Regions from separate parts of the Agromyces sp. CF514 genome, predicted to be linked through region 2. Evidence: predicted binding sites of a transcription regulator. Region 2 holds the regulator's gene; the other holds the start of a gene.
What was found. Region 2 encodes HrcA, which represses chaperone genes, less so after heat shock. Its sites were predicted from a motif close to TTNGCACTCGNNNNNNNCGAGTGCNAA; they were not measured.
Positions count from the first base shown of each region.

Region 1: groL (chaperonin GroEL) is a predicted target of HrcA. The motif match lies at 2,602-2,628, and genes of this name have one in related genera.

Region 1 is NZ_FOZD01000001.1:1,653,707-1,668,806, reverse strand. Features, by position in the region: gene BM342_RS07335 (hypothetical protein) at 1-499, opposite strand, end outside; gene groL (chaperonin GroEL) at 941-2,560, opposite strand; gene BM342_RS07325 (DUF3048 domain-containing protein) at 2,693-3,706, opposite strand; gene BM342_RS07320 (cold-shock protein) at 3,892-4,092, opposite strand; gene BM342_RS07315 (LytR C-terminal domain-containing protein) at 4,309-4,851, opposite strand; gene BM342_RS07310 (DUF3263 domain-containing protein) at 4,880-5,173, opposite strand; gene msrB (peptide-methionine (R)-S-oxide reductase MsrB) at 5,321-5,722, shown strand; gene BM342_RS07300 (nitroreductase family protein) at 5,725-6,288, shown strand; gene BM342_RS07295 (DMT family transporter) at 6,331-7,392, opposite strand; tRNA gene BM342_RS07290 (tRNA-Thr) at 7,394-7,466, opposite strand; gene BM342_RS07285 (DsbA family protein) at 7,551-8,480, opposite strand; gene BM342_RS07280 (ABC transporter ATP-binding protein) at 8,781-9,881, shown strand; gene BM342_RS07275 (DUF4032 domain-containing protein) at 9,962-11,281, shown strand; gene rlmB (23S rRNA (guanosine(2251)-2'-O)-methyltransferase RlmB) at 11,366-12,394, opposite strand; gene cysS (cysteine--tRNA ligase) at 12,391-13,800, opposite strand; gene ispD (2-C-methyl-D-erythritol 4-phosphate cytidylyltransferase) at 13,926-15,100, opposite strand, start outside.
Region 2 is NZ_FOZD01000001.1:2,690,908-2,706,007, reverse strand. Features, by position in the region: gene BM342_RS12120 (ComEA family DNA-binding protein) at 1-330, shown strand, start outside; gene BM342_RS12115 (ComEC/Rec2 family competence protein) at 331-2,760, shown strand; gene holA (DNA polymerase III subunit delta) at 2,784-3,821, shown strand; gene rpsT (30S ribosomal protein S20) at 3,972-4,232, opposite strand; gene BM342_RS19915 (response regulator) at 4,452-5,129, opposite strand; gene BM342_RS19910 (sensor histidine kinase) at 5,126-6,370, opposite strand; gene lepA (translation elongation factor 4) at 6,452-8,305, shown strand; gene BM342_RS12085 (DUF1990 family protein) at 8,317-8,967, shown strand; gene hemW (radical SAM family heme chaperone HemW) at 8,970-10,196, shown strand; gene BM342_RS12075 (DUF4870 domain-containing protein) at 10,222-10,605, opposite strand; gene BM342_RS12070 (DUF4870 domain-containing protein) at 10,727-11,170, opposite strand; gene hrcA (heat-inducible transcriptional repressor HrcA) at 11,355-12,377, shown strand; gene dnaJ (molecular chaperone DnaJ) at 12,424-13,524, shown strand; gene BM342_RS12055 (16S rRNA (uracil(1498)-N(3))-methyltransferase) at 13,536-14,288, shown strand; gene BM342_RS12050 (HIT domain-containing protein) at 14,313-14,669, shown strand; gene BM342_RS12045 (PhoH family protein) at 14,815-15,100, shown strand, end outside.

The DNA.
Region 1 (15,100 bases), 1.0 Mb from region 2:
CGAGCATCTCGTCGCAGCTTGTGGGCCCGTTCCCCCATTCCGCCGAAAGCGGGGGCAGCGGTTCCAGCGGCGGAACGGCGCCGAGGTGGTCCGAGATCTCGTCGCGAAGCGCGACCAACTGCGGCTGCGCGACGCTTCCGGAGTCGGCCCACGGCATGTCGGAGATGTAGAGGTTCACGGCGGTCGTACCGATGAACCCCTCGACCTCGCAGTGGTCGGAGATGCACCCGGTGTGCAGGGTTCGCTCGTACGGCACCGGAGTCGTCCCCTCCCGCGCGGCGAACTCCGCGATGATGCGCTCGTCGGCGTCGACCGCATCGGGAACGACCGTGAGCGAGACGCGCACGGCCCCCGTCGCCGCGTCGGACCACGAGCACGAGAATCCGCCGGCGGACCCCACCGCGGCGGGCATCTGCACCGTTGCGATCGGGTCGGCCTGCGCATACGCACCTGAGACGAGTCCGGAGCCCACCACGGCCTCGAGGGACTCGATGGCCACGATCCGATCGCACGACGAATCGATGATCTGGAGAGGTCGTGCAGGAGCGGGCGTCTCCGGAACGGGAGCGGGCGCCGCACCCCCTGATGCCGTCGCGCATCCGGCCAGCAGCGCGATCACGCAGGCCGCAGTCACGGCTGTGGTCGCGACCGGCCGGATCTTCGTCGAGCGACCTGCGAGACCAGTTCCACGACTCATTCGGCGTCATCCATGGTCCGAGCGTATCCGCACCGTTAGGGGCTGTCGGCCCGGTCGGATATCCATCAGATAACGGCTTCCGAAGAGCGCCATGGATGCCGTAGGCGGCGGGGTGAGTCCCGCTCCGGAACCCGCGTGAGCGACGACGAACGAGCGAGACCCGGCACGAACGACGAAGGGCGCCTCCGGATCGGAGGCGCCCTTCGCGCTGATCAGGCTGTGACGGCCGTGGATCGGTTCGGACTAGAAGTCCATGCCGCCCGTGGGGTCGCCGGCCGGGACCGGGTTCTTCTCGGGCTTGTCGGCGACGACGGCCTCGGTGGTGAGGAACAGGCCGGCGATCGACGCTGCGTTGAGCAGGGCCGAGCGGGTGACCTTCACCGGGTCGTTGATGCCGGCGGCCAGCATGTCGACGTACTCGCCGGTCGCGGCGTTGAGGCCCTGGCCGACGGGGAGGTTGCGCACGCGGTCGACCACTACGCCGGGCTCGAGGCCGGCGTTGAGGGCGATCTGCTTGAGCGGAGCGTCGATCGCGACGCGCACGATGTTCGCGCCGGTCGCCTCGTCGCCCGAGAGCTCGAGCTTCTCGAAGGCGGTCTTGCCCGCCTGGATGAGAGCCACGCCACCACCGGCGACGATGCCCTCTTCGACGGCGGCCTTCGCGTTGCGGACGGCGTCTTCGATGCGGTGCTTGCGCTCCTTGAGCTCGACCTCAGTGGCCGCGCCCGCCTTGATGACGGCGACGCCGCCGGCCAGCTTCGCGAGGCGCTCCTGGAGCTTCTCGCGGTCGTAGTCGGAGTCGGTGTTCTCGATCTCGGCGCGGATCTGCGCGACGCGACCGGCGATGCCCTCTTCGTCACCGGCACCCTCGACGATGGTCGTCTCGTCCTTGGTGATGATGACCTTGCGTGCCTGGCCGAGCAGGTCGAGGGTGACGTTCTCGAGCTTGAGGCCGACTTCCTCGGAGATGACCTGGCCGCCGGTGAGGATCGCGATGTCCTGCAGCTGAGCCTTGCGACGGTCGCCGAAGCCGGGGGCCTTGACGGCGACCGACTTGAAGATGCCGCGGATCTTGTTCACGATCAGGGTCGCGAGCGCTTCGCCGTCGACGTCCTCGGCGATGATGAGGAGCTGCTTGCCCGTCTGGATCACCTTGTCGACGATGGGCAGCAGGTCCTTGATGTTCGAGACCTTGCCGTTGACGATCAGGATGTACGGGTCTTCGAAGACCGCTTCCTGGCGCTCGGGGTCGGTGACGAAGTACGCCGACAGGTAGCCCTTGTCGAAGCGCATGCCCTCGGTGAGCTCGAGCTCGGTGCCGAAGGTGTTCGACTCCTCGACGGTGACGACGCCCTCCTTGCCGACCTTGTCGATGGCCTCGGCGATCAGCGCGCCGATGGTCTCGTCAGCGGCGGAGATGGAAGCGGTCGCAGCGATCTCCTCCTTGGTCTCCACCTCCTTGGCGTTGGCGATGAGCTCGGCCTCGACGGCCGCGACGGCCTTCTCGATGCCGCGCTTCAGCGAGATGGGGTCGGCGCCTGCGGCGACGTTGCGGAGGCCCTCGCGCACGAGTGCCTGGGCGAGCACGACCGAGGTCGTGGTGCCGTCACCGGCGACGTCGTCGGTCTTCTTGGCGACCTCCTTGACGAGCTCGGCGCCGATCTTCTCGTACGGGTCGTCGAGCTCGATCTCCTTGGCGATCGACACGCCGTCGTTCGTGATGGTGGGTGCGCCCCACTTCTTCTCGAGCACGACGTTGCGACCGCGCGGGCCGAGGGTCACCTTGACCGCGTCGGCGAGCGTGTTGAGGCCACGCTCGAGACCGCGGCGGGCCTCCTCGTTGAAAGCAATGATCTTTGCCATGTGTGTTTCTCGTCCCTTCTCGGACGTCTCAAAGATTCTTGTTAGCACTCGATTCGAATGAGTGCTAAAGCAATTCTGGCACTCGACCGACATGAGTGCAAGCGAGCGCCCGGCGCCTCGCACGAGGTTCGCTCAGGGCGCGAACGACACCGATCCCTCGTTCGGCACGAGTTCGATCCAGGTGTTGCCCGGAGCGAGCGGCAACGGCCGTCCGTCGTCCGCCGTCAGCACGATGGGCGTCCCCGCAGCATCCTTCGACCAGGTGCCATGGGCGGTCCGGCCGGCGGTCGACACCCAGGCCTCGCCCGTGCCGACCATCACCGTGCGAGGGACCTCGCCGTAGCTCCAGTCGATGCCGACGCGCATGGTCACCACGTTGACCGCGTGCACCTGAACGCCCGCGTCGTCGAGGTCGGGCGAGCCCTCCTGCGACCTCAGCCAGACGGATGCCGCCGCATCCCAGGTCCACGACGGGAACCGCTCCTCGGAGAAGACGTGCGCGATGCCCGTGGTCGAGGACGCCCCGAGGGCGGGGTCGGCCAGCGGATCGGCGCTGCCGTACACGAACTGCACCGCGGGCGGAGCGAGGGCGGCGTTGCGCCGGAGCGCCTCGGCCGCGTCGAGGATCACGTCGTGGGGGCCCGGCCGTTCATCGGCGCGAGCGAAGAGCCCGGTGTCGTCGAAGTCGAAGACCAGGTTCACCAGCGGCGTCGCCTGCATCATCTCGACGAACTGCTCCTGGCCGCCCGAGTACGCGATGATGCCGCCGAAGGGCGTCGCGATATCGGGGTCCATGGGTCGGATGGAGCGCACGGGCCCGAGTTCGTCCGGGATGTCGGAGTGCCATACCGCGAGGTATCGCGTGAGGCCGCCCTCGACCAGTTCCTCGAAGACGAGGTCGGTGCGATTCAGCGCGAGCTGCGGTCGCGCCTCCTCGTGGTTGTCGATCTTCGCCGCGATCGACGGATGCTGCATGGCCGCCCACTCGGCACGGGTGCCGCGCAGCGGGGCGAACGCGACCGCGACCGGGGCTGCGGAAGCACCGACGGGTCGCGCGTCGGGGGTCGGCGTCGGCGTGGCGACGACTCGTTCGGTCTCGGGAGCGCTGCACGCCGCGAGCAGCACCGCGGCGACGGCGAGCAGCACGGCAGAAGACCGCCACCTGATGGCAGATGCGTTCCGCCGCGCCATGCGCACAGCCAACCACCGCGACCCGCACGAACGCGGGCGACGCGCCGGACCGGCGCCCCGGTCGCCCGGTGCCCGCCGGCCCGGAGACGACGATGCGCCGCCGGCACGAGGCTTCTGGCGGCGCATCGTTCACGCTTCGATCAGGCGGGGCGGACGCCCTCAGCCTGCGGACCCTTGGAACCGGTGCCGACCTCGAACACGACCGCCTGGCCCTCTTCGAGGACCTTGTATCCGGCCATGTCGATCGCGGAGTAGTGGACGAAGACGTCCTGGCCTCCGTCGACGGTGATGAATCCGTAGCCCTTTTCAGCGTTGAACCACTTGACGGTTCCGTTCGCCATGCGTTGCTCCCAAATTGCCGTGTGTCGATCAGCACGTGCGCGTTGCCTGTACCGGGCCTGCCCGTCGTGCTGACGGGACCACGGGTGGTACCTGGCGTTACACGGGTTCGAGCGACCAATTCCAGATACTAATGACGCGGGCACGGCCAGGAGAAGGGGCGGGACGCACCCGAATGTCGCGGAATTGCAACGATTCTGCGAGGTGGGCCCGCGAGGTCAGCCCGCGACGCTCGCGGCGTAGTCCGAGCCGACGACCAGCACGAGCGGGGTGCCGATCTCGCCGAACTTCGCATCGAGGCGCACGTCGGCGCCCGGGATCGCCTGGGCCACGCCTCTGGCCGCCCCTTCGAGATCGGCGGTGGCGTAGTAGACGACCGACTCCTTGAGGTCGGTCTCGCTCGCATTCGCGGTGGCGCCGACCGGGACCCCGGCCGCGGTCAGGGCGTCGGCCGCCGTCGCGGCCAGTCCGCTCGTGTCCGTGCCGTTGAGCACCGTCACGGGTACGTCGGGCGCGATGGTCGGCTCGGCCGTGACGACCGGCGTCTCCGTCGCGGTCGGCGACGCCTCCGAGAAGTCGAGCCGGTCGTTGGCGACCACGACCCATGCGATGCCGAGGCCCGTGAGCACGACGGTCGCGAGGGCGGCCCAGCCGAAGGCGATCCATCGGGCGCCACGACGCTGCGGCGCACGGTGAGCGCCCACGCGCTCGATGCCGTGGGGAATCGTGTCGAAACGATCTCGAGGGGAGTTCTGCGCCATGGGTCCAGTCGTCGGGGTCGGGGCCTGCTCAGTCGAGCGTGCGGCCGTTCGAGAGTGAGCGCCGTGCCCGCGTCGCCGCGCGCGCCTCGCGGAGCCGCAGCAGGCGTTTCACCAGCATGGGGTCGTGCCGGAGCGCCGCAGGCGAGTCGAGGAGCTCTCCGAGGATCCGATAGTAGCGGGCGGCGGACATGCCGAACTCGTCGCGGATGCCCTCCGCCTTCACGCCCGGCTGCTGCCAGGCATGGGCCTCGAAGGCGAGCACGCGGAGCGCGAGCGGGTCGAGTTGCGCCTCGGGGTCGTGCGAGGGCCGTTCGAGCGTCACCGTGCACCTCCCGCGGCGACGGCGTCGCCTTCGCGTCACATCCTAGGGATGCGTTGCCGTGAGGCTGCCGAGCGTCCACGGCGTGTGTGTGCGCGAGCCTCGGCGACCTGCGACGATGGAGACATCCGCAGTTCTGAAGGGAACCCCATGGCGTATCAGGTCGAGAAGTCCGACGACGAGTGGCGCGAACAGCTCGGCGACGAGCAGTTCGAGGTCCTGCGCGAGGCGGCGACCGAACGCCCGTGGACGGGAGAGCTGCTCGACGAGGAGCGCGCCGGCGTCTACGCATGCGCGGCGTGCGGTGCGGAGCTCTTCAAGAGCGGCACCAAGTTCGACTCCGGATGCGGCTGGCCGAGCTTCTACGAGTCCGTTCGGCCCGAAGCCGTCGAGCTCATCGAGGACACCTCGCTCGGCATGGTCCGCACCGAGGTGCGCTGCGCGAACTGCGGGTCGCACCTGGGCCACGTCTTCCCCGACGGGTTCGGCACTCCGACGGGCGACCGCTACTGCATGAACTCGATCGCGCTCGACTTCACGCCCGAGCCCTGAGCGTGCGCCCGGTGCTCGAGGCGGCACGCGCGCGCCGTTCGGTGTCGAAGGTGACGGATGTCGCACCCGACGATGCGGAGCTCCTCGAGCTGCTCGGGGCAGCCGGCCGGGTCGCCGATCACGCGGCGCTTCACCCGTGGCGCGTGATCGCGCTGAGGGGCGATGCACGCGAGCGTCTCGGCGCGGCCCTGGCCGAGGCCTCGGGCCTGGGTGCGTCCGACGAGCGGAGCGCCGCCAAGCTGGCGGCCAAGCCGCTGCGCGCTCCCCTGCTGCTCGCCGTCGTCGCGGTGCGCACGCCCGACCACCACAAGGTGCCCGAGTGGGAGCAGGACGCCACCGCCGCTGGCGTCGCGCACCTGCTGAGCCTGCTGCTCGACGAGGCGGGCTGGGGCGTGATGTGGCGTACCGGCCCGCACACGCGGCATCCGGCCGTCGCGGCGATGCACGGGCTGGGCGAGCACGAGGCGCTGCTCGGCTGGCTCTACGTCGGCGGGAGGCCGGCGGGCCGGCGCGACGAGCGACGAGTGCCCCGCGACGCGTCGGATCGGTTCACGACGCTCGAGTGACCGGGTCGCCCGCCGCTGCGGGCACTGCGACGGATGCTGCGCTCAGGGCGTTCGGTCGGCCGGCGCCGCCGGCTCCACGGGTGCGACGACGTGCCTGCTGCGCGACCACCTCGTGCTCGCGATGACGACTGCGACGAGCGCGAGCGCGGCACCGCCGATCGTGGCGAGCTCCACCGTCTGATCGCCGACGGGCACGAACAGATCGAGCGCGAGCGCGGCCGTGAGCTGGCCCGCGACGCCTGCGAGCGCGAGCACGAGCACGCCGATCACGCGGACGACGATCGCCTGCACGGCGATGAAGAGGCACCCGATGAGCCCGCCGGCGTAGAGCCAGGCCTCGCCGGGCAGTGCGGTCGGCCATCCGACGAGCGAGGAGTGCACGATCATCACGACGACGAGCACCGTCGTGCCGACGATGAAGTTCACGAGCGTCGACGTGAGCGCGCTGGAGGCGGCGACGCGGATCCGGCCGTTGACCGCCTGCTGCCACGCCGACCCGAAGCCCGCGGTGAAGGGCAGGATCACGAGGAGCACGGGCACTGCCCCGCCGATCTCGGACGACAGGGTCCAGATCACGGCTGCGAGTGCGAGCAGCGCACCGAAGACCCGGGGCGCGGTGAGCGGGCGTCGACCGGCCGGCCCGAGCCCCACGAGGTCGAACACGACCCCGCCGACGGTCTGGCCCGCCACGATCGAGACCGTGAAGAGCGCGACGCCGATGACGCCCGCCGACAGTCCCTGCGTCGCGACGAACCAGGCGCCCGCGACGCCGCCGAACAGCATCCACCAGCTGATCCTGCCGGCCCGCAGCTCGCGTGCGACGTTGCCGAACCCGGCCCGCCCCGGCTTCCAGAACACGAGCGCGACGAGCAGGATCGCCAGGCCGCTTCCGAACGAGATCGCCGCGGCCGTGTAGGGGTCGCCGATCGCCGCCGAGAGCTGCCCGTTGACGCGCGACTGCACCGCGGTCAGCGCACCGCCGACCACGGCCATGGCGATCGCGATCCACGCGGGCATGCCGGGCGCTTCGACGTGGGCGTGCCGGTGCGCCTCGTTCGCGTGCGCCGCCTGCGCGGCATGGGGAACGGGTTCGTCTTCAGTCAAGAGCCGGCTGCGGGACTCGAACCCGCAACCCCCGCTTTACAAGAGCGGTGCGCTACCAATTGCGCCAAGCCGGCGAGGGCGCCCCGCGAGGGGAACCCAGGACATCCTACCGACCGCGCGGCGGAGTCCCGTGGAGGGACTCCGCCGCGCGGACCGGCTCACTGGGCCGGAGTCGGCGTGGGCGTCGGAGTCGGGGTCGACTCGGACTCGTTGAACGTCGCGCTCGTGGCCTGCACCACGAACGACTGGAACTCCTGCGCGTCGGTGAGCGAGCCGCTGTACTGCTGGCCGTTCACGAGCACGGTGGGCGTGCCGGTCACCGAGGTGAGGTCGGAGTTCGGGATGGGGCCGGTCAGCGCCCGCGTCGTGGCATCCTGCACCCACGTCTTGAAGCGCATGTCGTCGATGCACGAGGCGACCGAGGAGGCTGCGCCGGCATCTGTCGCGAGCTTCTTCAGGTCGGCGTTCGCCAGACCCACCGAACCCTCTTCGGGCTGGTTCTGGAAGAGCGCCTCGTTGTAGTCGAAGAAGGCGTCGGGCGACAGGTCTGCCACGCACGCGGCGGCATTGGCCGCGCGCAGCGAGTACTGCGTGCCGGCCGACTTGTTCGTGAGGATCGCGATGGGGTGGATCTCGAGCGTCGCCGCACCGGACTCGACCATCGTGCGCATCGCCTCGGAGTTGGTCGTCTCGAACTGGCCGCAGTAGGGGCAGAGGTAGTCGATGTAGGTCACGATGTTCGCGACCGTGCCGCTGTCGTCGGGAACCGTGGCGGTGGGCTCACCGCCCGCCTTGATGGCGGGGGTCTCGACCGCGGTGATCGCACCGTCTTCGCCCGCGACGAGCACGATGCCGTCGCTCGCCATGTTCGCAGGACCGGGGCCGGCGGGCTTGATGCTGTTGAAGATCAGCCAACCGACGAGAGCCGCGACGAGCAGCACGGCGACGATGACGCCGCCCTGGATCAGGACCTTGTTGCGCTTGTCGCGCTTCTTCTGCTCCTCGCGAAGGACTCGCGCCTTCTCTCGGGCCGCTTCCCGCTTCTCGTTACGGGTGGCACGTGGCTCTTGGGATCCGCCGTTGGTCATCGATGGTCACTCCGGGTCGCTGTGTGGGCGCGCGCGTACTGCGAACGCACCCACGATAGTAGGAAGGATGGCTGGGAATCAGCCACACGAAGGCCATGGTTGGCGTTCGGCGGCCGCCCGGCGGGCTCCCAGCCGCTTCGAGGCTGCCGTGCAGGCGAGCCCCGCCCGCGGACTCCGCGGGCCGGCGCCGAATCGGCCGTCGCCTCCTCCCGTGCAATACTGAGGGAGCGTCGACGTCGACGCAGTCCATTCACTACGGATCGTCCGGCACGTACCTGCCGGTGAAGGAGAAGCAGAACCATGGCGTCAGTCACGTTCGACAAGGCCACCCGCCTCTACCCCGGCGGCACTCGCCCGGCCGTCGACCAGCTCGACCTCGATGTCGCAGACGGCGAGTTCCTCGTGCTCGTCGGCCCCTCGGGTTGCGGCAAGTCCACGTCCCTCCGCATGCTCGCCGGCCTCGAAGAGGTCAACGACGGCAACATCTTCATCGGCGACCGCAACGTCACCGACGTGCCGCCGAAGGACCGCGACATCGCGATGGTCTTCCAGAACTACGCGCTGTACCCCCACATGACCGTCGCCGAGAACATGGGCTTCGCGCTCAAGATCGCCGGCGTCGGCAAGGAGGAGCGCGCCGCCCGCGTGCTCGAGGCCGCCAAGCTCCTCGACCTCGAGCCGTACCTCAGCCGCAAGCCCAAGGCACTCTCGGGCGGTCAGCGTCAGCGCGTCGCCATGGGCCGCGCGATCGTGCGCCAGCCCCAGGTGTTCCTCATGGACGAGCCGCTGTCGAACCTCGACGCGAAGCTCCGCGTGCAGACCCGCACCCAGATCGCCTCGCTCCAGCGTCGCCTCGGCGTCACGACGGTCTACGTCACGCACGACCAGACCGAGGCGCTCACCATGGGCGACCGCATCGCCGTGCTGAAGGACGGCCTGCTCCAGCAGGTCGGCACCCCGCGCGACCTCTACGAGAAGCCGCAGAACGTCTTCGTGGCGGGCTTCATCGGCTCGCCCGCGATGAACCTGTTCCACGCAGACCTCACCGAGGGCGGCGTGCTCTTCGGCACGGCGACGGTCCCGGTCGACCGCGACGTGCTCGCCGAGGCTTCGGCCAAGAGCGCGACCATCGGCGTGCGCCCCGAGGACATCACCGTCTCGGCGGTCCAGGGCGAGGGCCTCGCAGTCGACGTCGACCTCGTCGAGGAGCTCGGCGCCGACGGCTACCTCTACGGCCACTCCACGGTCGAGGGCAAGCGCACCGACATCGTCGCCCGCGTCGACGGTCGCAGCCACCCGAACGCCGGCGACCGCGTGTACCTCACGGCCACGCCGAACCACGTGCACCTGTTCGACATCGAGTCGGGCCTGCGCCTCGGCAACAAGGCCGTCGTCGCCTGACCTCGCCTCTCACGAACGATCGATGCCGGTCGGGCCATGGGCCCGGCCGGCATCGGCGTTTCGGGCTACGCTGAACCACGATGAGCGGCTCACTATCGATCACGTCGGCCACGACCGACCCGGCCCTGCTCGACCTCCCGTGGCACCTGCCGCTCGAGGCCTGGCCGAACGAGAACATCGCGGCGCTGCCCAAGGGAATCTCGCGCCACCTCGTGCGTTTCGCGCACCTCGCCGGCCACGTGGTCGCGATCAAGGAGACCACCGCCGAGATGGCGCGCGGCGAGTACGAGATGCTGCGCACGCTGCAGCGTCTCGAGGTGCCGTGCGTCGAGCCCGTCGCGGTCATCACGAACCGCTCCGATGACGAAGGCGACCCCCTGAAGCCGGTGCTCGTCACCCGTCACCTGCGCTTCTCGCTCCCCTACCGGGCCCTGTTCTCGCAGACGCTGCGCCCCGACACGGCGACGCGTCTCGTCGACGCGCTCGCCCTGCTGCTCGTGCGCCTGCACATCATCGGGTTCTTCTGGGGCGACGTGTCGCTCTCGAACACGCTGTTCCGTCGCGACGCGGGCGCCTTCGCCGCCTACCTCGTCGACGCCGAGACCGGCAAGCTCTACGAGGGCGGCCTCTCGAACGGCCAGCGCGAGAACGACCTCGAGATCGCCCGCGTGAACATCGCCGGCGAACTGCTCGACCTCGAGGCCGGCGGTCGCGTGGCCGACGAACTCGACCCGGTGCGCATCTCGAACGGCATCGTCGACGCGTACCGCAGCCTCTGGAGCGAGCTCACGGGCTCCGAATCCTTCTCGTCGGCCGAACGTTGGCGCATCAACGAGCGCGTGAGCCGTCTGAACAAGCTCGGCTTCGACATCGAGGAGCTCTCGATCCGCACCGACGGCGCCGGCACGACCGTGCGCATCCAGCCGAAGGTCGTCGACGCCGGACACCACCAGCGCCGCCTGCTCCGCCTCACCGGGCTCGACGCGGGCGAGAACCAGGCGCGCCGACTGCTCAACGACCTCGACTCGTACCGGGTGACCTACGGCAAGGGCGAGCTCGACGAGGAGATGGTCGCCCACGAATGGCTCGTGCGCGTCTTCGAGCCGGTCGTGCGTGCCATCCCGACCGATCTGCGCGGCAAGCTCGAGCCCGCCGAGGTCTTCCACCAGCTGCTCGAGCACCGCTGGTACCTCGCGCAGCAAGCCGGTCACGACATCCCACTGGCCGAGGCCGTGGCCTCGTACATCAACACGGTGCTGCGCCATCGGCGCGACGAGGCGACCGTCATCGACCCGCAGACGGGCGCGATCACGACGTCGATCGACGTGGTGCCGCTCGACACGTCTGCCGTGGCCGTCGTCGACCCCGACGACGAAGACGACTGGCGGCTGAAGGTCTGAGTCCGCGGGCGCTCCCGAGGTGCAGCGACGCGAACGCCCCGCTGCGCACGTGGTGCAGCGGGGCGTTCGACGGTGCAGCCGGCCTCAGCCCTCGGCGCGGAGCTTCGAGATCTCGTAGAGGGTGACGGATGCCGCGATGCCGGCGTTCAGCGACTCGGTCGCCGCGCTGATCGGGATGGACACGATCGCGTCGCACGTCTCGGCGACCAGACGCGAGAGCCCCTTGCCCTCGCTGCCGACGACGATGACGATCGGGCGCTCCGCCCACGACAGGCCGGGCAGCGACACGTCGCCGTCGCCGTCGAGCCCGAGCACGAACACGCCTCGTTCCTTGAGCGCCTTGAGCGTCTGGGTGAGGTTCGGAGCCATGGCGACGGGGATGCGCGCCGCGGCGCCCGCGGAGGTCTTCCATGCGCCCGCGTTCACGCCGACCGATCGACGCTGGGGCACGATGATGCCGTGGCCGCCGAACGCCGCGGTGGAGCGGATGATCGCTCCGAGGTTGCGGGCGTCGGTGATGCCGTCGAGCGCGACGAAGAGCGGCGTCTCGTCGCGGGCGATGACCTCATCGAGCAGTTCGATCGGGTGGGCGTACTCGTAGGGAGGCACCTTCAGGGCGAGGCCCTGGTGCACGCCGCCCTCGCCGGCGAGCCGGTCGAGCTCGGGCCGCATGACCTCGAGGATGGGGATGCCGCGGTTGGTGGCGATCTTCATCGCCTCGCGCACGCGGTCGTCCATCTCGACGCGCGCGGCCACGTAGAGCGTCGTGGCGGGGATGCGCGTGCGCAGCGCCTCGACGACGGAGTTGCGGCCCGTCACGATCTCGGACTCGTCGCCCGACTTCGAGCGTCGTGATGCACCGGACGCCCCGCGGGGTGCACCCGATCGTGCGCCCTGCCCGGCGACCTTCGCGCCTGGACGGCCCTTTCCGCCTGAGGCCGCATACCGCTCCTCGGCGGCCTTGCGCTTGCCGGCGGGGTGCCAGGCGCGGTCTTCGGCCTTCGGGGTCGGCCCTTTGCCCTCGAGCGCCTGGCGGCCTTGGCCGCCTGATCCGACCTGCTTGTTCTTCGCCTTGCGCACTGCGCCGGCGCGAGGCTTTCCGCTGCCCTTCATGATTCCAAGCTCCAATGCGTGCCGTTCTGGCTGTCTTCGATGGTGATGCCCGCGGCCGAGAGTTCGGCGCGGATACGGTCTGCGGCAGCGAAGTCCTTCGCCGCGCGTGCCGTCTGGCGGTCTTCGATGAGTCGAGTCACGAGTGTGTCGAGGGCGGATGCCGCTGGCCCGGCGTCGGGCGCCCAGTGCGGGTCTCGCGGGTCGATGCCGAGCACCCCGACCATCGCCGAGACCTGCCCGTGGAGCACCGCGGCCTGATCGAGTTCGTCGCCGTCGAGCGCCTGGTTGCCGGCACGGACGGTGTCGTGCAGGACCGCGAGGGCCTGCGGCACTCCGAGGTCGTCGTCCATGGCCGCGCCGAACGCGTCGGGGATCACGGGAGCCCCGATGCCCGCGAACCGGGTGCCTGCGAGACGGCGCTCGACGCGGTCGAGGAAGGTGCGGATGCGGTCGACGGCGGCCTCGGCCTCGACGAGCGAGGTCGGCGTGTAGTCGAGCGTCGATCGGTAGTGGGCGGCGCCGAGCAGGTATCGCACGGCGAGCGGCGAGGCGAGTTCGAGCAGCTCGGCCGCGAAGACCGAGTTGCCCAGCGACTTCGACATCTTCTGGCCGCCGACGTTGACCAGCCCGTTGTGCACCCAGTACCTGGCGTACGCGTCGCCCGCCGCGGTGGACTGGGCGAGTTCGTTCTCGTGATGCGGGAACCGCAGGTCGAGCCCACCGCCGTGGATGTCGAACTCGCGGCCGAGGTACCGGGTGGCCATGGCCGAGCACTCGATGTGCCAGCCGGGGCGGCCGTCTCCCCACGGCGACGCCCAGGACGCCGATTCCGGCTCGTCGGCCTTGCGGCCCTTCCAGAGCGCGAAGTCGCGAGGGTCGCGCTTGCCGCGCGGGTCGGCGTCGGCTGCGGCCTCCATCTTGTCGCGCTGTTGGCGCGTGAGTTCGCCGTACGCCGGCCAGCTCGCGGTGTCGAAGTACACGTCGCCCGAGGCATCCGGTGCCGCGTAGGCGTGCCCGCGCTCGATCAGCCCGGCGATGAGCTGCTGCATGTGCTGGACGCTCGCGGTCGCCCGCGGTTCGTAGGTCGGGGGGAGGATGCCGAGCGAGGCGTAGGCGGCCGTGAACTCGAGTTCGACGCGGTAGGCGAGCGCCCACCACTGCTCGCCGGTCGCGGCGTCGAGGATCTTGTCGTCGATGTCGGTGACGTTGCGCACGAAGGCGACGTCGAGGCCACGGTACGAGAACCAACGTCGCAGGATGTCGTAGACGAGCGCGCTGCGCAGGTGCCCGATGTGCGGGCTCGACTGCACGGTCGGGCCGCAGACGTACATGCCGACGTGCCCTTCGATCAAGGGCACGAAGTCACGCAGGGCCTGGGCCTTCGAGTCGTAGAGTCGCACGGTCACCCGGCAAGCCTACCGGCGTGCGGCTGAGCGCCCGATCGGCGCTCCGACCCCTCTCTCGGCGTGCGCCTGCGTCGGGTCGGCGATCGAAGCGGCTGCCGGTGCGGGATCCGGGTCGGGGCCGTCGATCAGGTGCGCGCGAGCATCGCGGTCGCGATCGCCGAGACACCTTCGCCGCGCCCCGTGAAGCCGAGCGCGTCGGTCGTCGTCGCCGCGACGGACACGGGCGCGCCGAGCACGCCCGAGAGCAGCCCCTCGGCCTCCGCCCGGCGAGGGGCGAGCTTCGGCCGGTTGCCCACGACCTGCACGGTGACGTTGACGATGCGGAACCCGGATGCCTCGACGAGTCGCCGGGTCTCGGCGAGGAACACCTCCCCGTGCGCTGCCGCGAACCGGGGATCGGCCGTGCCGAAGATCGCGCCGACGTCGCCCAGCCCGGCTGCGGCCAGGAGGGCATCGCAGATCGCGTGCGCGGCCGCGTCGCCGTCGGAGTGCCCCGAGAGCCCACCCTCCCCCGGCCATTCGAGGCCTGCAAGCCAGAGCGGCGTCGCCGGATCGTCGTCGAACGCGTGCACGTCGACCCCGGTTCCGATGCGCAGGTCGGGTACGGCCGACTCCCCCGGCCCGGTCGGCGCGGCCGAAGCCGCCGCATCGGGATGCGTCATCCCGCCCTTCGCGTCGCCGACCAGCCGTTCGGCCCGACGCAGGTCCTCGGGCACCGTGATCTTGAAGGCGCGAGCGTCTCCGGGCACGAGGTCGATCTCGATTCCGGCCGCCGCCGCGATCGCGGCGTCATCGGTGAACTCGACCGACGGGTCGGCGGCCTGGAACGCGTCGTCGAGGTCTTCGCGCGGGAATCCCTGCGGCGTCTGCACGGCGGAGAGCCGCGATCGGTCGACCGTCTCGACGATGCGCCGGCCTTCGACGCGCTTGATGGTGTCGACGACGGGCAGGCCGGGAACGACGCCGTGACCGCGGGCGCGGACGGCTGCGGCGACCTCGTCGAAGACGAGCGAGGGGGTGAGCGGCCGGGCCGCGTCGTGCACGAGCACGGTGTCGACGACGTGGGGCAGCACCTCGAGGCCCGCCGCGACCGACTCGTGACGCGACGCGCCGCCCGGCACGACGTCGAACGGGGCGGATGCCGCGGCCGCGACGTCCGCGAATCGTGCGCGGACCTCGGCGACCCGGTCGGCCGGTGCGACGACCACGATGTGCGGTGCCTCCCGCATGCCGAGCACGGCATCGAGGGCGACGCCGAGGATCGTCGAATCGCCCAACGGCACGAAGGCCTTGGGTTCTG
Region 2 (15,100 bases):
TTCGGTGCCGACGCCGATCCGGCCGGCGTGAACCTCGCCCGCCCGGTCGTCGACGGCGAACAGCTCGTCGTGTACGCGGTCGGCGAGGCTCCGGTCGCAGGCGGCGCCGGTGGGGGCGGCGGCGCCGCGGCATCCGACGGGCTCGTGCACCTGAACACCGCGGGCGTCGCCGAGCTCGACACCCTTCCGCGCATCGGACCGGCGCTCGCGCAGCGCATCCTCGACTATCGCGACGCGAACGGCCCGTTCACGAGCGTCGACCAGCTGAACGACGTCACCGGCATCGGCGATGCGGTGTTCGCGGGTCTCTCCGACCTCGTGGCGCTCTGAGTGCACGACCTCCGCATGCTGCTGCCCGCGTGCGCGACGTGGGCGACGGCGTGGGTCGCGGTCGTGATGCCAGCTGCGGGTGCCGAGGCGTCAGCGATCGCGTTCGTACTCTGGACCCTCGCGGTCGTGGCCCTCCTCGTGCTCGGCTGGTCGGTGCTCGCCCATCGTCGCGGCATCGCCGGAGGCGCCGCCCGACTCGCTCGCCGCGATCGCACGGTCGGCCCTTCGACCTGCGGCCGCGGTCGACGGACTCGGGCCGTCGTCTCGAGCGTGGCCGCCATGCTGCTCGTCGTGCTCGCCGGGGCGGCCCTTGCCGCGACGAGCGCTGCGACGGGGCTCGCCTCACGCGAGCGGTCGCCGCTCGTCACGATCGCCGAGACCGGGGGCACCGTCGACGTGGTGATCGAGGCCACCACTGCGCCCCGGCCGATGCGCGCCGCCGTCTGGGCAGCCGACGAGCCGATGGTCCGCGTCGACGGCGCGCTCGTGAGCGTCGACGGCGTGGCGTCCGCCGTGATCCCCGTCACGGTCGGATTGCCGGCATCGACCGACGTCGAGTGGGGCACGCGCCTGGCCCTCCGTGCGAGGGCGCAGCAGCTTCCGGCCGCGGAGCCGAACGCCTTCCGACTCGTCTCGCCCGATCAGGTCGAGGTGGTCGGCGCGCCGCCGCCGTGGCTCGAGTGGGCATCGGAGCTCAGGCGTGGATTCGCCGATGCCGCAGCAGGCCTCGACGGCGACGGTGCGGCGCTCGTGCCCGGACTCGCGATCGGCGACACGTCGGCGGTCGGCGCCGAGTTCGACGCCGCCATGAAGGCGAGCTCGCTCACGCATCTCACGGCGGTCTCGGGGGCGAACTGCGCGATCGTGACGGCGGCCGCGTTCGGCCTGGCCGCGGCGTGCGGCCTGGGCCGGCGCACACGGGTCTTGGTCGCGCTGCTCGCCCTCTCGGGCTTCGTGGTGCTCGTGACGCCGCAGGCCAGCGTCATCCGGGCCGGGGCCATGGCTGCGGTGATCCTGGTGGGCGTCGCGTCCTCCCGGCGCTCGGGCGGCGTCTCGGCGCTCTCCGTCGCCGTCACGGTCCTGATCGTGCAGGATCCCTGGCTCGCCCGCGACTACGGCTTCGCCCTGTCGGCGGCGGCGACCGCGGGGCTGCTCCTGTTGGCCGGACCCCTCGCCCGCCGGCTGTCCGACCTCATGCCCGTGCCGCTGGCCGTCGTGCTCGCGGTCCCGGTCGCGGCGCAGCTGGCGTGCCAGCCGGTGCTCATCCTGTTGGATCCCGCCGTGGCGGTCTACGGTGTTCCGGCGAACCTGCTCGCGGCTCCTGCGGCGCCGGTGGGCACGATCGTCGGCATGATCGGATGCCTCGTGCTGCCGTTCCTGCCGTCGGTCGGCTTCGCCTTCCTCCAGGTCGCCTGGCTGCCGGCCACGTGGATCGCGCTCGTCGCGCACGGTGCCGCGGCGATGCCCGGGGGGCGACTGCCCTGGCTTCCCGACGCACTCGGCGCGGTCACGATGCTCGCAGCGACCGCGGCCGGACTCTGGCTGCTCCTCGGACGTTCCCTGAGGCCGGCGCTGCGCCGAACGGTGACGGCGTCGTTCGTGCTCCTGGTCGCCGTGCCGCTCGGCCTCGTGATCGGGCCTTCGGTCGTCGCGAGGGCCACGCACCCGGCGGACTGGGATGTCGCGGACTGCGACGTCGGGCAGGGCGATGCGGTGCTCGTGCGCTCCGAGGGGGCGACCGCGCTCTTCGACACCGGACCCGACCCCGCGGCGTTGGACAGGTGCCTCGACCTGCTCGGCGTCGAGTCGATCGACGTGCTCGTGCTCACGCACTGGGATGCCGATCACGTCGCCGGCAGCCCCGCCGTGGTCGGCATGGTGACGACGGTCGTGCACGGCCCGCTCGACGGCGATCGGTCGGCCCGCGTGCTCGACCCGCTCGTCGCTGCGGGGGCGGATGCTGTTGAGGTGACCGCCGGTCGCCGGGGCGGGCTCGGCGACTCGCGCTGGCGCGTGCTCTGGCCGCCCCCTGAGACCGCGCCCGGCAACGACGCGAGCGTCGTCCTCGAGATCGAAGGCCGGCTCGGTCGGGCGGTGTTCCTCGGCGACCTCGGCGAAGAGGCCCAGGCCCGCCTCCTCGGCTCGAACGCGATCGGGCCGGTCGACCTCGTGAAGGTCGCGCACCACGGCTCGGCCGACCAGAGCGAGCGGCTCTACGAGGAGCTCTCCGCGACGGTCGGCGTCATCGGCGTCGGCGTCGACAACGGCTACGGGCACCCGACCGATCGACTGCTCGACCTGCTCGTTCGGGTCGGCACGGTGCCGGTGCGCAGCGACCGCGCCGGCACCGCCCTGCTCACGGCGACGGGAGACGGGCGGTTCGCCCTGTGGACCGAGCGCGACTCGGGCACTGTCTCACCTCGCCCGTAGACTTGAGCGGAAAGGGAGGTGCCGTGGCAGCTCGAACCGGTGGCGCTGGGCGCGGCAACGCGCGAGCCAAGGCGGCGGCGATCCCGCAGCTGACGTACGACCAGGTTCGCCCGGCGCCGATCGTGCTCGTCTCGGGCCCAGAAGACGTGCTGGCCGAGCGTGCGTCGAACCGGCTCCGTGAGCTCCTCCGTGCCGAGGACCCCGCGCTCGAGGTCAGCGAGATCTCGGGCGACGCGTACCAGCGCGGCGAGCTCCTCACGCTCGCGAGCCCCTCGCTCTTCGGCGAGGCACGGCTGATCCGCATCGACGGCGCCGAGAAGGCGACCGACGACCTGATCCTCGACATGGTCGACTTCGTCGGCCAGCCCACCGAGTCGGTCACGGTCGTCGTGCGGCACCGCGGCGGCGTCCGCGGCAAGAAGATGCTCGACGCGATCCGCTCCGGCGAGGGCTCGGCGATCGAGATCGTGTGCGCCGAGCTCAAGCGCGAATCCGACAAGCAGGCCTTCGTGCAGACCGAGATCCGGGCGGCCGGCCGTTCGATCGCGCCCCGGGCCCTTCGCGCGCTCGTCGCGGCCTTCGCTGACGACCTCGCCGAGCTCGACGCCGCATGTCGGCAGTTGCTGGCCGACACCCCGGGCGACATCACCGAGGCGGTCGTCGCCAAGTACTATGGCGGCCGCGTCGAGACGAACGCCTTCGAGGTCGCCGATGCGGCGATCGCGGGCCGATACGGCGACGCGCTCGTGGCGCTCCGGCACGCGCTCGACAGCGGCGCAGACCCGGTGCCGATGGTCGCGGCGTTCGCGATGAAGATCCGCACCATGGCGAAGGTCTCGGGCGTTCGCGGTGGCGGCCCCGGGGTGGCGTCCTCGCTCGGGCTCGCGCCGTGGCAGGTCGACCGTGCCCGGCGCGATCTCGCCGGCTGGACCGACGAGGGCCTCCAGCAGGCCATCGTGCAGCTCGCGCGCACCGACGCCGCGGTCAAGGGTGCTGAACGCGATCCGGTCTTCGCGCTCGAGCGGCTCGTCGGCGTCATCGCCGCACGCGGCCGCAGCTGAGCACGCAGCCTGACGGACAGGGGCACGCCGGCCGCGGCTCGTCCGATCGCCCGACCACGCACCGCGAGAAGCCCGCCCGACCGCGCACTCCGAGAAACGACGAACGCCCCGCACGACGCGCGTGCGGGGCGTTCGATCAGACGCTGCGCCTTAGAGGGCGGCGACCTGCTTCGCGATGGCCGACTTGCGGTTCGCGGCCTGGTTCTTGTGGATCACGCCCTTGCTGGCGGCCTTGTCGAGCTTGCGACCTGCGACGCGGACGGCGGCGGTGGCCTTGTCCTTGTCACCGGTGGCGATGGCCTCGCGAGCAGCACGGACGGCGCTCTTGACCTCGCTCTTGACGGCCTTGTTGCGCTCCTGAGCCTTCAGGTTCGTCTTGATGCGCTTGATCTGCGACTTGATGTTTGCCACGTGGTTCGTCTTTCGTTCTTGTGCGGGTACCGGATGTGCCGAGCGAAGGTAGAGGGGCCTCGCGCGGCGAATCGTGCGGGGTGGGACCCACACGCAAGCCAACAGACAACGATACCAGCAACGCGCGCATGGCACCAATGCGGTGGCCGCGGCATCCGATCGGCCCGATCCGGGGAGTCGGAGCTGCTGAGTCGGTGGGTCGGGTCGGCGTCGGTTCGCTCAGTTCGAGCGGATGATGCCGAGGTCGCGCGCCCGTGCGACGGCGGCCGTGCGCGACCCGACCTCCAACTTGGCGAAGATGTGTACGAGATGCGACTTCACGGTCGCCTCGCTGAGGAAGAGCGCCTTGCCGATCTCGCGGTTCGTGTAGCCGCTCGCGACGAGCCCGAGCACCTCGGCCTCACGGCCGGTCAGACGCTCGAGGCCGCCGTTCGCGTCGAGTCGGGACGACACCCCCGGCGCGAACGCAGGCTCGCCCGTCGCAGCGGTCCGGATCGCCGCGACGAGTTCGGCGGGCGGCGCGTCCTTCAGCAGGTAGCCGCTCGCGCCCGCCTCGATCGCGCTCAGGATGTCGGCATCGGTGTCGTAGTTGGTGAGCACGAGCACGCGCGGCGCATCGGCGTGCGAGCGGATGTGCCTCGTCGCCTCCGCGCCCTGCATGGCGGACGGGAACTGCAGGTCCATGAGCACGACGTCGACCCCGCCCTCTGCGGCGCGCCTGACCGCGGCATCCGCCCGGTCGACGTCGGCGACGACCTCGAGGTCGGGTTCGGCCTCCAGCATCGCGCGTACGCCGGCGCGCACCACGGGGTGGTCGTCGGCGATCACGAGCCGGATGCCGCGGCGCACGCCCGCGCGGTCGTCGCCCGCGTCGCCCGCCTCGCCCGCGGCGCTCACGCGGTCACCACGGGGATGCGCACCGACACGGCCGTGCCGTCGCCGTGATGGGACTCGACCTCGATCGACCCGCCCTCGCGTTCGGCGCGTTCGCGCATCGCCCGCAGTCCGAAGCGGAGCTCGGATCCGGGCTCGTTCGCGATCGCGGCGGGGTCGAACCCGATGCCGTCGTCGACGACGTCGAGCGCGATCTCGTCGCCCAGGTAGCTGAGCGTCAGCTCGGCCCGGGTGGCGCGCGCATGCCGCAGCACGTTCGCGAGTGCGCCCTGCGCGATGCGCAGGAGCGTGGCGTCGATCGACATGGGCAGGGTCACGGGGTCGCCGCTGGTGGCGAACGAGACGCGGGTGGCCGACCCGGCCTGCGCTGCCTGCTCGTCGACGGCCGCCGCGAGTCGCCGCAGCGCCGACGGCAGCGTCTGCTCGTCGAGCGAAGGCGGGCTCAGCTCGCGGATGAACCGCCGCGTCTCGGCGAGGTTCTCGGAGGCGGTCTCGCGGGCGAGCCGCAGCTTCTCGAGCGTGCGCTCGTCGGCCACGTCGCGTTCGGCGGCGTGCAGCAGCATCTGGATGCTCGAGAGCCCCTGGGCGACCGTGTCGTGGATCTCGCGGGCGATGCGCTCGCGCTCGGCGAGCGTGCCGGCCTCGCGGCTGGCCGTCGCGAGCTCCTCGCGCGTGGCGATGAGGTCGAGGATGAGGGCCTGGCGGTCCTTCGTCTCCTGCGCCATGGCCCGGTATCCGAGGCCGATGACGATCGCGACGCCCGCGCTGATGAGCGGGCCGAGGATCGTGCCGACCTCGAATCCGAGGTGGGTCGCCGTGCCCCACACCGAGAGGCCGAACGTGACGATCACGAGCGGCACGGCGAGCGGGGCGGCGAGCACGTGCAGCTCGAGGAAGAAGAGGGGGAACGCGAGGAACGCGGCATCCGGGGTCAGCGCGGACATGGCGGCCCAGAGCGCGAGCAGCGCCGTGAGCCAGAGCACGCGCGCCCACTGCGGCAGGTTGCGGTGGGCGGTCGCGACGCCGGCGCCGTAGCAGGCGAGGAACGCGATCGTGAGGATCGTGACGGGCACCTCGTTCGCGCCGTCGGCGAGGAGCGCCCGGATCATGACGAACAGGGCCAGGCCGACGACGAGCACGTGCAGCCCGAATCGGAGCGTGACGAACACCGGTCGGAGCGCCGACGGCGACACCCTCCCGAAGTCGAGGAGGGGGAGCGGTGCGGGTGCTGCTGACGCGGTCATGGTGCGTGTCAGCGTAGTCGCGGGCACCTGCGCGCGGCATCCGTCGAAAGTGCGAAGGAAACTCGTGGGAGAATCGTCGGGATGTCTCCGAGAGCCCATACCCCGCCGGTGCCCGCCGCCACCGACCCCGCGCTGATCCGCAACTTCTGCATCATCGCGCACATCGACCACGGCAAGTCGACCCTCGCCGACCGGATGCTCGGCATCACGGGAGTCGTGAGCGACCGGGACATGCGCGCGCAGTACCTCGACCGCATGGACATCGAGCGCGAGCGCGGCATCACGATCAAGAGCCAGGCGGTCCGCATGCCGTGGCAGGTCGGCGACACGTCCTTCGCGCTGAACATGATCGACACCCCCGGTCACGTCGACTTCAGCTACGAGGTGTCGCGTTCGCTCGCCGCGTGCGAGGGCGCGATCCTGCTGGTCGACGCGGCGCAGGGCATCGAGGCCCAGACGCTCGCGAACCTCTACCTCGCGCTCGAGAACGACCTCGAGGTGATCCCGGTGCTGAACAAGATCGACCTCCCGGCGGCCGAGCCCGAGAAGTACGCGCGCGAGCTCGCCGACCTCATCGGCGGTTCGCCCGAAGACGTGCTCAAGGTCTCGGGCAAGACCGGGCTCGGCGTCGAAGACCTCCTCGACCGCGTCGTCGAGCGCATCCCGGCGCCGGTGGGCGACGCCGACGCGCCGCCGCGCGCCATGATCTTCGACTCGGTCTACGACAGCTACCGCGGCGTCGTCACCTACGTGCGCATGGTCGACGGCCAGCTCAACCCGCGCGAGCGCATCCAGATGATGTCGACCAAGGCGACCCACGAGATCCTCGAGATCGGCGTGAGCGCGCCCGAGCCGACCCCCACCAAGGGTCTCGGCGTCGGCGAGGTCGGCTACCTCATCACGGGCGTGAAGGACGTGCGCCAGTCGAAGGTCGGCGACACGGTGACCACGGCCGTGAAGCCGGCGACCGAGGCGCTCGCGGGCTACACCGAGCCGCTGCCGATGGTCTTCTCGGGCCTCTATCCGATCGACGGCAGCGACTACCCCGAGCTGCGCGAGGCGCTCGACAAGCTGAAGCTCTCCGACGCGGCGCTCGTCTACGAGCCCGAGACCTCGGTCGCGCTCGGCTTCGGCTTCCGCGCCGGGTTCCTCGGCCTGCTGCACCTCGAGATCGTCACCGAGCGACTTCGCCGCGAGTTCGGGCTCGACATCATCAACACCGCGCCGTCGGTCGTCTACGAGGTCACCACCGAAGACAAGAAGACCGTCACGGTCACGAACCCGAGCGAGTTCCCGACGGGTGCCAAGATCAGCGAGGTGCGCGAGCCCATGGTGCGCGCCGCGATCCTCGCACCGAAGGACTACGTCGGCACCATCATGGAACTCTGCCAGTCGCGTCGCGGCGCGCTCCTCGGCATGGAGTACCTCGGCGAGGACCGCGTCGAGATCCGCTACAACATCCCGCTCGGCGAGATCGTGTTCGACTTCTTCGACCAGCTCAAGTCGAAGACCGCTGGCTACGCGTCGCTCGACTACGAGCCGGTCGGCGACCAGGCCGCCGACCTCGTGAAGGTCGACATCCTGCTGCAGGGCGAGCAGGTCGACGCGTTCAGCGCCATCGTGCACCGCGACAAGGCCTACGCGTACGGCGTGCTCATGACGGGCCGCCTGCGCGAGCTCATCCCGCGCCAGCAGTTCGAGGTGCCCATCCAGGCCGCGATCGGCGCGCGCATCATCGCGCGCGAGTCGATCCGCGCCATGCGCAAGGACGTGCTCGCCAAGTGCTACGGCGGTGACATCAGCCGCAAGCGCAAGCTGCTCGAGAAGCAGAAGGAGGGCAAGAAGCGCATGAAGATGGTCGGCCGGGTCGAGGTCCCGCAGGAGGCGTTCATCGCTGCCTTGAGCGGCGACGTCGAGAAGAAGGACAAGAAGTAAGCAGGTTCCCGATGACCCGACGCAGCACCTTCACCGATCAGTCCGTCACCTACGGCTCGATCGGCGCGACGCTCGAACCCGACCTCATGCGTTATCCGCCGACGGGCTATCGCCCCGCCGAAGACGCGGTTCGGCTCGGCAGCGGCGTCGAGCGCTTCCAGCGTGCGGCCGAGGCCCTCATGACCTGGGGCATCCAGCGCGGCGCAGGGTACGAGGTGACGGATGTCTCCGCCGGCACGGGCGCCCAGTATCCGGGCATCGTGTACGACGCCGAGGGTGCACCGCTCGCCGAGCAGCCGGGCCCGCGCACCGAGGACCGCTTCGGCGAAGACGGAACCGCGTACATCGCGTCGGGAATGCAGGCGACGCTCGTGCGACGCGGCCGGTTCCGCTCGCACCCGACGCCCGTGCTCGTGGTCTACGTGATCGACGAGCCCGACCGCGTGGGCTACGCGTTCGGCACGACGGCCGCCGGTCTCGAGAGCGGCGAGGAGTCGTTCGTGCTCGAGCGCCGCGACGACGACACGGTCTGGCTCACGATCCGCTCGTTCCGCGCGACCGCGGGCGGCTCGAAGCGCGTCCTCGCGCCATGGGTGCGCCGACGTCGTCGCGAGCTCACGCGACAGCAGCTCCGGGCCCTGCACCCCGCCGGCGGCGTGTAGGCGTGGGTTCCGCGCTGCCGCTCGGCGAGCCGGCGCCGCTCGACGGCCTGCTGCCCGCCTCCGCGGCCGACGGCGCGCAGGAGCGCGCGCTCGGCGTCTACGTGCACGTGCCGTTCTGCCGCGTGCGCTGCGGGTATTGCGACTTCAACACCTACACCGCGAGTGAACTCCGTGGTGCCCGGCAGGTCGACTACGCCGACCAGGCCATCGACGAGGTCCGGATGTCGCGGCGCGTGCTCGCGGCATCCGGCGTCGTCGCGCGCGAGGCCGAGACGGTCTTCTTCGGGGGCGGCACGCCCACGCTGCTGCCCGCCGACGACCTCGTGCGCATGCTCGGGGCGGTCCGCGACGAGTTCGGCCTGGCGCACGGCGCCGAGGTCACGACCGAGGCGAACCCCGACTCGGTCGGCCCCGACGACCTGCGTCGCCTTGCCGAGGGCGGGTTCACGCGCGTCTCCTTCGGCATGCAGTCGGCGGTGCCGCACGTGCTCGCGGCGCTCGACCGCACGCACGACCCCGCCCGGGTGCCGCTCGTGGTGCGCTGGGCGCGCGATGCCGGGCTCGACGTGAGCCTCGACCTCATCTACGGAACGCCCGGAGAGTCGCTCGACGACTGGCGTCGCAGCGTCGAGGCGGTCGTCGCCGAACGGCCCGACCACGTGAGCGCCTATGCGCTCATCGTCGAGGACGGCACGAAGCTCGCGCGGCAGATCCGCCGCGGCGAGCTCGCCCAGCCCGACGACGACCTCGAGGCCGACATGTACGAGCTCGCCGACGAGGCGTTCGCCGAGGCCGGTTTCGAATGGTACGAGGTGAGCAACTGGGCGACCGATGCGGCCCACCGCTCCCGGCACAACCTCGGGTACTGGCGCGGCGACGACTGGTGGGGCGTCGGACCCGGAGCCCACAGCCACGTCGGCGGGGTGCGCTGGTGGAACGCGAAGCATCCGGCCGCCTACGCCGAGCGGCTCGCCGCCGGGCACTCGCCGGCCGTCGGACGCGAGGTGCTCGACGCGCCCACGCGCGAGACCGAGCGCGTGCTGCTGCTCACGCGCATCCGCGAGGGCATCGACATCGCCTCGTTGCACACGGGCGGCCGGCACGCCGTGGCGGGCCTCATCGCCGACGGCCTCGTCGACGCGAAAGCCGCCCTCGCCGGTGGCTTGACGCTCACCAGGCGAGGACGGCTGCTCGCGGACGCCGTCGTACGGCGCCTGCTCGAGGACTGAACCCCGTTCGAGGACGAAGCCCCGGTCAGCTCACGAACTTGATCGAGAGCGGGTACGTGTACGCCTCGCCCTGGTTCGCCTTGACGGCCGCGATGATGCTGAACACGATCACCACGATCGCGACGGCGATCGAGAGGAAGATGCCGATGACGACGAGCCAGAGGATGCTGCTCACGATCGCGGCGATCGTCATCGTGATCTGGAAGTTCAGCGCGGTCGCGGTGTGCGCGCGCACGAACGGGCCCTTGTCCTTGAGGACCAGGTAGCCGATCAGCGACGGGATGAAGCCGAAGAAGATGCCGCCGATGTGCACGAGCGTGGCCCAGAGCTTCTCATCGTTCGGGCTCAGCTGCGGGCTCTGCTCGTAGGGGTTCTGCGGCGGCGGAGGGGGAGGGGGCAGGTCGGACATCGTCTTCTCCTGTTCGGATGCGCCGATCCGGCGCGGTGACTGCGGACGCCTTCATGCTGGCACAGCAACGCCCGCCGCGGGAGGTGACGCTCCCACGGCGGGCGATGTGCGCGCGCTCCGACTACTTGATGAGTCGGATGGCGAAGGGGTAGCGGTAGTTGCGACCCTCCTTCGCCTGGAGGAAGGCGATGATCGAGAAGACGACGCCCACGATCCACACGGCCCAGGAGAGCAGGACGAGCACGCTGCCGAGGCCGAAGGTGACCACCGTGATGATCGAGGTCAGGATGAAGATCGCGATCTGGGCGAACACGAGCGTGATCTGGAAGTTCAGCGCCTCCTTCGCCTCGGTGTTCGTGAACGAGCCGCGGTCCTTGAAGACGAGCCAGATGATGAGCGAGGGCAGGAAGCCGAGGATTCCGCCGAGGTGGGCGAACGAGCCCCACTGGATGTCCTGCTCGCGCGAGAGGGGTGCGGCGGGCGCGCCGGGCTGCGGTGCGGCCGGCTGCTGCGGCGGCGTGGGAGGCAGGTTGGGATCTGCGGGGCCTGCGTTGGGATCTGACATGGTGCGCGCCTTTCGGGGTCGGGGGTATCGTCCGCTGCGGCGAGGGGGTGGCCGCAGTTCTCTTGCGGAACAAGCCAAAGCTAGCGCTGGCGCCGAGTGTCGGCAATGGGGATTACCCTGAGTTCCGCGGTATGATTGGCACTCAGGTCGAATGAGTGCTAACCGCACGGCGAAAGCGAGGAACATGGTCTCCGAACGCAGCCTCGCCGTGCTCAGGGCGATCGTCCAGGACTACGTCGCATCACGCGAACCGGTCGGGTCCAAGGCCATCGTCGAGCGGCATTCGTTCGGGGTCTCGGCGGCGACGATCCGCAACGACATGGCCCTCCTCGAAGAGGAGGAGCTCATCGCGGCGCCGCACACGTCGTCCGGCCGCATCCCCACCGACAAGGGCTACCGCGTCTTCGTCGACCAGCTGACCGAGGTCCGCCCCATGACGCGTGCGCAGCGGCACGCGATCGAGACCTTCCTCGGCGAATCCAGCGACCTCGACGAGCTGCTCGCGCGCACGGTGCGCCTCGTCGCGCAGCTCACCAAGCAGCTCGCGGTCGTGCAGTACCCGAGCTTCGGCAGCGCGCGCGTGCGTCACGTCGAGCTCGTCTCGCTCGCGCCCGAGCGCGTCATCTGCATCCTCATCACGGACTCGGGGCAGGTCGAGCAGCGTGTCGCCGAGCTGCCCTTCCCCGTCGACGAGGCGACCCTCGCCGCGCATCGCGCCCGCCTCAACGAGCTCGCCGGCGGTCGGGCCATGGCGGATGCCGCGGAGTCGCTGTCGACCGGGTTCGCCGACGTCGCCCCGGCCGATGCCGCCGTGCTGCACACGCTCGCGGCGACGCTCGCCGACCAGGCCCGCGCCCAGCGCCAGGATCGACTGGTCGTCGCGGGCGCCGCGAACCTCGTGCGCACCGAACAGGACTTCGCCGGCTCGATCCTCGGCGTGATCGAGGCCATCGAGGAGCAGGTGGTGCTGCTGCGCCTGTTCGGCGAGATGGCCGCAGACGAGCACGCCGTCGCCGTGCGCATCGGCCGCGAGAACGCGTCGTTCGGACTCGGCGAGACGTCGGTGCTCTCGAGCGCGTTCGAGATCCCCGGGCGCGACGTCTCCAGGCTCGGCGTCGTCGGTCCGACGCGCATGGACTACTCCCACAGCATGGCCGCCGTCCGCGCGGTCGCCCGATACCTCTCCCGCACCCTCGGCGAGAACTGAGCAGCCGGCCCCCACCGGCATCCGCTATCGAAAGGACACGCCCTCCGTGGCAGACCACTACGAGGTCCTCGGCGTCGCACGCGACGCATCCCCCGACGAGATCAAGAAGGCGTACCGCCGCCTCGCGCGCGAACTGCACCCCGACGTCAACCCGGGCGCCGAGGCGTCCGAGCGGTTCAAGTCGGTCACCCACGCGTACGACGTGCTCTCCGACCCGAAGCAGCGCCAGCAGTACGACCTCGGTGACCAGGGCGGGTTCGGCGGCGCCCAGGGCTTCGGCGGCTTCGGAGACATCTTCGAGACCTTCTTCGGCGGCGCGCAGCAGAGCCGCGGACCGCGCTCGCGCCGCGAGCGCGGTCAAGACGCGCTGATCCGCGTCGAGGTCGGGCTCGACGAGGTCGTCTTCGGCACCCACCGCGACATCGAGGTCGACACCGCGGTGGTCTGCGGCACGTGCAACGGATCCTGCTGCCAGCCCGGCACGTCGCCCGTCACCTGCGACATCTGCGGCGGCACCGGATCGATCCAGCGGGCGGTGCGATCGCTGCTCGGGAACGTCATGACCTCGAGCCCGTGCGGCACGTGCCGCGGCTACGGCACCGTCATCGCGACGCCGTGCGTCACCTGCCAGGGCCAGGGCCGGGTGCGCGCGCGCCGCACGGTTCCCGTCGACATCCCCGCCGGCGTCGACACCGGCGTTCGCCTGCAGATGCCCGGATCGGGCGAGTCCGGCCCCGCCGGCGGACCGAACGGCGACCTCTACCTCGAGATCAAGGTCAAGAACCACGACGTGTTCAGCCGCAATGGCGACGACCTGCTCGCGACGCTCTCGGTGTCGATGACCGACGCGATCCTCGGCACCACGGCGAAGATCGAGGCGCTCGACGGCGACGTCGAGGTCGAGATCAAGGCGGGCCTGCAGAGCGGTGAGATCCTCACCGTGAAGGACCGCGGCGTCTCCAAGCTCCGCGGCACCGGCCGCGGCGACCTCCGCATCGGAGTGCAGGTCGTCACGCCCACCAAGCTCTCGACGAAGGAGCGCGAGCTCGTGCAGCAGTTCGCTGCAGCGAAGAAGGCGCCGTCGCCCGAGCTCGCCCACTTCCAGCAGGGCCTGTTCGCGCGGCTGCGCGACAAGTTCCTCGGCTGACGGACCTCGCGATGAGCCACCTCTACCTCGACGAGAGCCTCGACCTGGCCGGTGCCTCCGCGGGCGAGCTCGTGCGCCTGACCGGCGACGAGGCGCGCCACGCGGTGACGGTGTCGCGCGTGCGCGTCGGCGAGCAGCTCTCGGTCGGCAACGGGCGAGGCTCCCTCGCCGCGGCGACCGTGGTCGAGACGGCTCCCCGCGAACTCGTGCTCGAGCTCGGCGCCGTCGTGACGACGCCCGCGCCCAGCCCGCGCATCACGCTCGTGCAGGCCCTCGCCAAGGGCGACCGCGACGAGCTCGCGGTGCAGGCGGCGACCGAGCTCGGCGTCGACGCGATCGTGCCGTGGTCGGCGAGCCGGTCGGTCTCCCGCTGGGACGGCCCGAAGGCCGAGAAGGGCCGCGCCAGGTGGGCGAGCATCGTCCGCGAGGCGACCAAGCAGTCGATCCGGCCCTGGATGCCAGAGGTCGCGCCGCTCATGGCGACCGCCGGCCTCGCGAGGCTGCTCGACGGCGTGCGCGTGCTGCTGCTCGAGCCGACGGCCACGACGCCGCTCACCGGCATCCGTACCGACGGTGACGGCGACGGCGACGCCCGCGACCTCGCCCTGGTGGTCGGACCCGAGGGCGGCATCGCGCCGGCCGAGATCGAGCGGCTCGTCGCCGCCGGAGCCGAGACCGTGCGCCTCGGCGACTCGGTGCTGCGCACCTCGACGGCCGGTCCGGCGGCGATCGCCGTGTTGAACGCCCGACTCGGGCGGTGGTGAGGCATCCCTCGCTACGATGGAGACATGACCGCAACCGCCGAGCCGACCCTGTTCGAGCGCATCGCCGCGCGTGAGATCCCCGCGAGCATCGTCGCCGAGACGGCGAACGTGATCGCGTTCCACGACATCGCGCCGAAGGCCCCGGTGCACGTGGTCGTGACGCCGAAGTCCGGCGCCTATCGCGACGTCGTCGAGCTCGCAGCCGGCGATCCCGCGCTGCTCGCCGAGCTCGTCGAGGTGGCCAGAGGCATCGCCGCCGACCTGTCCGACGGAGATTTCCGGCTCGTGTTCAACACGGGTGCGGGCGCCGGGCAGACCGTCTTCCACGTGCACGCGCACGTGCTGGCCGGCGGACTCGAGGAGGCGTCGCTTGGCGGCTGACCCGCAGGGCGAGCACCCCGACCGCAGCGACCACGACGTGCGTCCCGCAGAGGCCGCACCCCACGACCGACGCACTGACCAGCCCGTCGACGAGGGCACGACCACGCGCGCCGACGAGGAGCATCTGCGCATCGACGGCATCGCCATGGTGCGACTGCTCGGCCCCCAGGACCGCCTGCTGACCACGATCCAGCGCGAGTACCCCGACGTCGAGGTGCACGTGCGCGGGAACGAGATCGGCATCCGCGGCGAGGCATCCGAACGCCGCAGGGTGCGCAGGCTCATCGAAGAACTCCTGGAGCTCGTGCGAGCCGACCAGGATCCCACCCCGACCGAAGTGAGGAGTTCGGCCCGCATGCTCGAAGCCGATCCCGATTCCCGACCCTCCGAGCTGCTCGGACAGGTCATCGTCGCCTCGCGCGGCAAGACGA